Regions from separate parts of the Micromonospora sp. NPDC005979 genome, predicted to be linked through region 1. Evidence: riboswitches for the same ligand, from Rfam matches in the RefSeq annotation. Region 1 holds a riboswitch; the other holds the start of a gene.
What was found. A riboswitch is a leader RNA that binds a small molecule or an ion and turns the genes downstream of it on or off. The one in region 1 is predicted to bind cobalamin.

Region 2: it holds a riboswitch for cobalamin, as region 1 does, so the genes downstream of both, ABZ272_RS12725 (ribonucleoside-diphosphate reductase subunit alpha) here and cobN (cobaltochelatase subunit CobN) in region 1, are expected to answer to the same signal.

Annotation. Positions count from the first base shown of each region.
Region 1 covers NZ_JBEXUR010000010.1:180,080-183,619, reverse strand. Annotated here, with positions in the region: gene ABZ272_RS18710 (hypothetical protein) at 1-189, shown strand, start outside; cobalamin riboswitch at 527-656, shown strand; gene cobN (cobaltochelatase subunit CobN) at 973-3,540, shown strand, end outside.
Region 2 covers NZ_JBEXUR010000006.1:167,547-171,086, reverse strand. Annotated here, with positions in the region: gene ABZ272_RS12735 (CbtA family protein) at 1-593, opposite strand, end outside; gene ABZ272_RS12730 (CbtB domain-containing protein) at 584-787, opposite strand; cobalamin riboswitch at 846-919, opposite strand; cobalamin riboswitch at 1,106-1,319, shown strand; gene ABZ272_RS12725 (ribonucleoside-diphosphate reductase subunit alpha) at 1,513-3,540, shown strand, end outside.

The sequences.
Region 1 (3,540 bases):
GCCACCGACACCACCGTCGTCGCGATCGCCCACGACGGGGAGTGGATCCGTCGTCGCACCGGCACACCCCGTGCGGCGGGCGACATCGCCCGCAAACACGCGGTGCCGCTGTACGAGGCGGCCCGCACCGGCTACCCGGAGCGGATGCGGGTGTGGAATCGGGCACACCCGGAACGCCACGCCCGCTGAGCCCACCGCGTCAGACCGTCCCCGAGTCCCCGCGGGGCCCGGCTGACCGACCAGCGTCCCGGATGGGCGGCGCCACGCTGAGCGATCGCGCTGGCCAGGGCGTGTGAAGCGTCCTTTGCTCTGCTTCCCTATACGCGACAGTCAGCGGGCCGCAGTGTCGCCTATGGGGAAGCAGAGCAAAGGACGGTGGGTGCAGGTCCGGGGGGCATCGCGGTGCGCCGATCCGCCGCCGCGCCACCCGCCGGAGCGTCGGTGCGTCACTCCCACCCGGGCGGGGTCGGGGCGGCGTTGACCGGCGGCGCGAGGGTGTGGCAGCATTCGCGGCCTGACGGCAGTCAAGGAAGTCGGTGCGAATCCGACGCGGTCCCGCCACTGTCACCGGGGAGTGATCCCCCCTCGCGAGTCACGGCCGTGTGTCTGCGGTTGGAAGGCCGGGGGAGAGCGTCGATCCGGAAGCCAGGATACTTCGGCCGTCGGGACGTACCCCAGGGCGTGGACACCCGAGGAGGACCCGATGACGCATGGCGTCTTGCGCACCGACGAGCACCGTCGTACCCCGAGCGGCGGTCGCACCGCCGCGACCCGACCCGGCCGCACGACCGCGCCGGCATCCGCTCGCTTGGGCGTCGTTTCCCGCTGAGTTCCGCGCCACGCCACCCGTTGCCGCCTGCCCCGTGCCGGTGAGCGGTCCGGGTCGCGGTGCCCGCTGAACCCCGCGCCCACCCGCACGTCGTCGCCGAACCGCTTTCGCGAGCGCGCCGACGTTACCGTCCGGAGCCTGCCGTGCGCATTCTGCTGCTCTCCACCGCCGACACCGACCTGCTGGCCGCCCGCGCCAGCGACGCCGACTACCGGCTCGCCAACCCCGCCCGGGTGGCGGCCGACGAGGTGCCCGCCCTGCTCGACGGGGTCGACCTCGCCGTCGTACGCCTGCTCGGCGGTCGGCAGGCGTGGCCGGACGGCCTCGCCGCCGTGCTCGCCAGCGGCGTGCCCACGGTCGTCCTCGGCGGCGAGGCGCTGCCCGACGCGGAGCTGATGGCGGTCTCCACCGTGCCGTCCGGGGTGGTCGCCCAGGCCCTCGCGTACCTGGTCGAGGGTGGCCCGGACAACCTGGGGGAGCTGGCCCGGTTCCTCTCCGACACGGTCCTGCTCACCGGTGAGGGATTCGCCCCGCCCACGCCGACCCCGGCGTACGGCGTGCACGGCGAGCACCCCACCGAACCGGATCGGCCCACCATCGGAATCGTCTTCTACCGGGCGCACGCCCTGGCCGGCAACACCGCGTTCGTCGACGTGCTGGCCGAGGCGGTCCGCGCGGCCGGCGGCAACCCACTGCCGATCTTCTGCGGCTCGCTGCGCGGGCTGACCACCGGCGCCGGCCCGCTCGGGCTGTTCGCCCGCTGCGACGCGTTGCTGGTCACCGTCCTCGCGGCCGGCGGCGCGGTCGCCGCGGACGCCTCCTCCGGCGGCGACGAGGACGCCTGGGACGTCGGCGCGCTCGCCGCCTTGGACGTGCCGGTCATCCAGGCGCTCTGCCTCACCAGCACACGTGAGCAGTGGGCCGGCAGCGACGCCGGACTGTCCCCGCTGGACGCGGCGATGCAGGTGGCCATCCCCGAGTTCGACGGCCGGATCGTCACGGTGCCGTTCTCGTTCAAGCAGGTCGACGCCGACGGGCTCTCGGTGTACGCCGCCGACCCCGAGCGGGCCGCCCGCGTCGCCGGCATCGCGGTGCGGCACGCCCGGCTGCGCGACGTGCCGAACGCCGACAAGCGGATCGCCGTGGTGCTCAGCTCGTACCCCACCAAGCACTCGCGGGTCGGCAACGCCGTCGGGTTGGACACCCCGGCCTCGGCGGTCCGGCTGTTCGCCGCGCTCGCCGAGGCGGGCTACGACCTCGGGGGCACGCCGCCGCCCACGGACGGTGACGCGCTGATCCACGCGCTGATCGCCGCCGGCGGGCACGACGTGGAGTGGCTCACCCCGGAGCAGTTGGCCGCCGCCGAGGCCCGGATACCGGGGCAGACGTACCGGCGCTGGTTCGAGGGGGTCCCGGTCGAGCTGCGTGAGCGGATGCGGCAGCACTGGGGCGAGCCGCCCGGCGAGCTGTACACCGACGGCGGGGACATCGTGCTGGCCGGACTGCGCTTCGGCAACGTGGCGCTGCTGATCCAGCCGCCGCGTGGTTTCGGGGAGAACCCGATCGCCATCTACCACGACCCGGACCTGCCGCCGAGCCACCACTACCTGGCCGCGTACCGCTGGCTCGCCGCGCCGGTCGCGGACGGCGGCTTCGGCGCGGACGCCGTGGTGCACCTGGGCAAGCACGGCACCCTGGAGTGGCTGCCCGGCAAGGGGCTCGGCCTGGCCGCCGACTGCGCGCCCGACGCGGTCCTCGCGGACCTGCCGCTGGTCTACCCGTTTATCGTCAACGACCCCGGCGAGGGCACCCAGGCCAAGCGACGGGCACACGCCGTGGTCGTCGACCACCTGGTGCCGCCGATGGCCCGCGCCGAGACCTACGGCGACCTGGCCAAACTGGAGCAACTGCTCGACGAGTACGCCACCGTGCAGGCGCTCGACCCGGCCAAGGTGCCGACCGTGCGGGCGCAGATCTGGGACCTGGTCCGCGCCGCCGAGCTGCACCACGACCTGCACACCGAGGCGATGCCCGACGCGGACGACTTCGACGATTTCGTGCTGCACCTCGACGGCTACCTGTGCGAGGTCAAGGACGTGCAGATCCGCGACGGCCTGCACATCCTCGCCGACGCGCCCACCGGAGAGCCCCGCGTCAACCTGGTCCTCGCGGTGCTGCGCGCCCCGCAGATCTGGGGCGGCGCCCAGGCCCTGCCCGGCCTGCGGCAGGCCCTCGCCGCTGCGTACGGCCTCGACGAACAGGCGCTGCTCGCGACGCCGGGCCAGCGGATCGCCCTGCCGGCCGCGTTGACCGACGCGGTGGACGGGCCGGCCGGCACCGCCGCAGATGCCATCGACCTGATCGAAGCCCTCGCCCGGCGGCTGGTCATCGGCATGGAGACCCTGGGCTGGACCGCCGAGACGGCCGAGGCGGTCGTCGCCGAGGTGACCGGCCAGCCGATCCCGGACGCCGCCCAGGTACTGCGCTTCGCCGCGACCGAGCTGGTGCCCCGGCTGGAGCGCACCACCGACGAGCTGCGCAACACCCTCGGCGCGCTCGACGGTCGGTTCGTGCCGCCCGGCCCGTCCGGCTCACCCACCCGGGGCCTGGTCAACGTGCTGCCCACCGGCCGGAACTTCTACTCCGTCGACCCCAAGGCCATTCCCAGCCGCAACGCCTGGGACGTCGGCGTGGCCCTGGCCGACTCGCTG
Region 2 (3,540 bases), on a different contig from region 1:
ACCGCCGCGCTGGCCCGCAGCCACACCGGCGCGTGCTCACCCACCGATCGGTAGCCGAGCGAACCGGACCAGACCGCGACCAGGCCGAGTACCACCATCAGCAGGTAGGTGACCGTGCGCTGGTTGATGGTGGACGGGTCGCCGACGGCCGGTGGATTCGGCGGGTACTTGAGGAACGGCACGATCACCGCGCCGAGCAGCGCACCGCCGGCCAGCGACAACCCGGACCGCCCGTCGTCGGCGGTCCGCCGCCGACGGGCCAGCAGGACGTACGCGCTGGCCAGCAGGCCGCCCATGGCGGCGCCGAACAGGCCGGTGGCCAGGAACAGGCCGCCGCGTTGGCCGTTGCGGCCGACCAGGGCCTCCTCGCCGTGCTGGTGCCCGTCGGCGACGGCCTCGGCGTGCTGGTGCCCGTCGGCGGCGGGCTCGGCCTGGGTGGCCGCTTCCTCGATGGCGATGGCCGCCTCGACGTGTGGTTCGCCGACGACGAAGGCGAACGTCCCGGCGAGCAGGCCGGCCACCAGGCCGGCGAGGAGCCCGCGCAGCAGGACCGTGACGAACGTGGGTGCGGTGCCGGTGCCGGTCAGTGGCACGGGACACCGAGCAGGTGCCGGCCGTCGTGCATCAGCTCGTGCAGGTACATCCCGCTGCGCGAGACCGCGCCCTGGTCGAAGGCGACGAGGTAGGTCAGCAGGGCGAGCACGGCGACGGTGGCCAGGACCGTCCACAGGAGACGGGTCGGGACAGCGGGGTGTGCCAGCGGCTGGCTGGACGTGGAGCTGGACATGCGTGAACGAACCTCCTCGGGGATGACGCGTCCCCATCGCAAGGCTGCGGACGACCGAGCGTCCTGGCTCGCGCCCCCCGGGCTGGGGGCCGCTCACAGTGGCGCGACCGCGCCGGATTCTCACCGGCTTCCCTCGCGTCGCCGCAGATAGTGGGTCGACCGTATCGGTGCCGGTTCGCCTCGGTCAAGCCGATGGCGACGGTCGGGGCGTCACCGCCCGTCGGCCGGCTACCGAGCTGATCGACGAGGGTCGTCATCGTCGACCGCGACACGCGGGACCCGACATGTGGGGTGTGACAAACGTGCTCGCCCCTATATATGGTGTCGACCGCAGCTGGTTCGGCCACTCCTGGTGAGTGGTCGAGGCAAGAGGGAACCCGGTGGAAGTCCGGGACTGTCCCGCAGCGGTGAGTGGGAACGACCGCCGTCATCAGCACTGGGCCAACGGCCTGGGAAGCGACGGCCAGTAGGTGACCGGCCGGCCCGGTCGCGCCCGCGAGTCCGAAGACCTGCCAGCGCGCCGCGTACCCGAACCTCGGGTGCGGGGCGGTCCGAGGCCGCGCGGAACGGCTGACGCCACCTGACCCACGCCCACGCTGGCGTGGCGTCGACGGCGTCCGTCTCCCCGCGTCCGAGGGCCCTTGAGGTCTCGAACTCCCGAGGAGTGAGTGGTGACAGTCACCGAGGTGGTCCCGGTCAGCGGCGAGGCCGCGCGGCGGACCCCGATGCAGGTGCGCAAGCGCGACGGCGGCACCGAGGCCGTGGACGTGAACAAGATCGTCCGAGCGGTCGAGCGGTGGGCCGACGACCTGACCGAGGTCGACCCGATGCGGGTGGCCACCCGTACGATCAGCGGCCTCTACGACGGCGCGACGACCGCCGAGCTGGACCGGCTGTCGATCCAGACGGCGGCCGAGATGATCGGTGCGGAGCCGCAGTACTCGCGCCTGGCCGCGCGGCTGTTGGCCGGCTACGTCGACAAGGAGGTGCGGCGGCAGGGCATCACCTCGTTCAGCGCGGCGATCCGGGCCGGCCACGCCGAGGGTCTGATCGGTGACGAGACCGCCGCGTTCGTCGCCGCGCACGCGGAGACGTTCGACGACGCCGTCGACCCCGACGGCGACCGTCGCTTCGAGTACTTCGGCCTGCGCACCGTCTACGACCGGTACCTGCTGCGTCACCCCACCACCCGGCTGGTGCTGGAGACCCCGCAGTACTGGCTGCTACGGGTGGCCTGCGGCCTGTCCCGTACGCCGGACGAGGCGGTCGACTTCTACCGGCTGATGTCCAGCCTCGCTTATCTGCCCAGCTCGCCGACCCTGTTCAACTCCGGCACCCGACACACCCAGATGTCCTCGTGCTATCTCGTGGACTCGCCGCGCGACGAACTGGACTCGATCTACGCGCGCTACGCCCAGGTCGCAAACCTGTCCAAGTTCGCCGGTGGCATCGGTATCGCGTACTCCCGGGTCCGGTCCCGTGGCGCGCTGATCCGGGGCACGAACGGGCAGTCCAACGGCATCGTGCCGTGGCTGCGCACACTGGACGCGAGCGTCGCGGCGGTCAACCAGGGCGGGCGGCGAAAGGGCGCGGCCTGCGTCTACCTGGAGCCGTGGCACCCGGACATCGAGGAGTTCCTCCAGCTCCGGGACAACACGGGCGAGGACGCCCGGCGTACGCACAATCTCAACCTGGCCAACTGGGTCCCGGACGAGTTCATGCGCCGGGTCGAGGCCGACGAGATGTGGTCGCTGTTCGACCCCGACGAGGTGCCCGAACTGCCGGACCTGTGGGGCGAGCGGTTCGACGCCGCGTACCGGGCCGCCGAGGCACAGGGCCGCTACGTGCGGCAGGTGCCGGCCCGCGAGCTGTACGGGAAGATGATGCGCACCCTGGCCCAGACCGGCAACGGCTGGATGACCTTCAAGGACGCGGCCAACCGGCTGTGCAACCAGACGGCCGAGCCGGGCAACGTGGTGCACCTCTCGAACCTCTGCACCGAGATCATCGAGGTGTCCAGCGACGACGAGACCGCCGTGTGCAACCTCGGCTCGGTGAACGTCGCCGCCCACCTGACCGATGACGGCATCGACTGGGAGCGGCTGCGCGCCACGGTCCGGACGGCGGTGACGTTCCTCGACCGGGTCATCGACATCAACTACTACCCGACCCCGCAGGCGGCGGCGAGCAACCCCCGTTGGCGGCCGGTCGGGCTCGGGCTGATGGGGTTGCAGGACGTGTTCTTCGCGCTGCGGCTGCCGTTCGACGCCCCGGCCGCGCGGGAGCTGTCCACCCGGATCAGCGAGGAGTTGTACCTGACCGCGCTGGAGACCTCCGCCGACCTGGCCCGCCAGTTCGGCGCACACCCGGCGTTCGCGCAGACCCGGGCCGCGCGGGGCCGCCTGCAACCGGACCTGTGGGGTGTCGAGGGTACGCAGACCGCGCGCTGGGCCGCGCTACGCCAGGAGGTCGAGGAGTACGGGCTGCGCAACTCGCTGCTGGTGGCTGTCGCTCCGACCGCGACGATCGCCTCGATCGCCGGCTGCTACGAGTGCGTCGAACCGCAGGTGTCCAACCTGTTCAAGCGCGAGACTCTTTCGGGGGAGTTCCTCCAGGTCAACACCGCTCTGGTACGCGAGTTGAAGGCCCGTGGCCTGTGGACCGAGCAGATCCGGTCGGCGATCAAGCGGGCCGAGGGCTCCGTGCAGTCCGTCGTGGAGCTGCCGGCCGACGTGCGGGAGCTGTTCCGCACC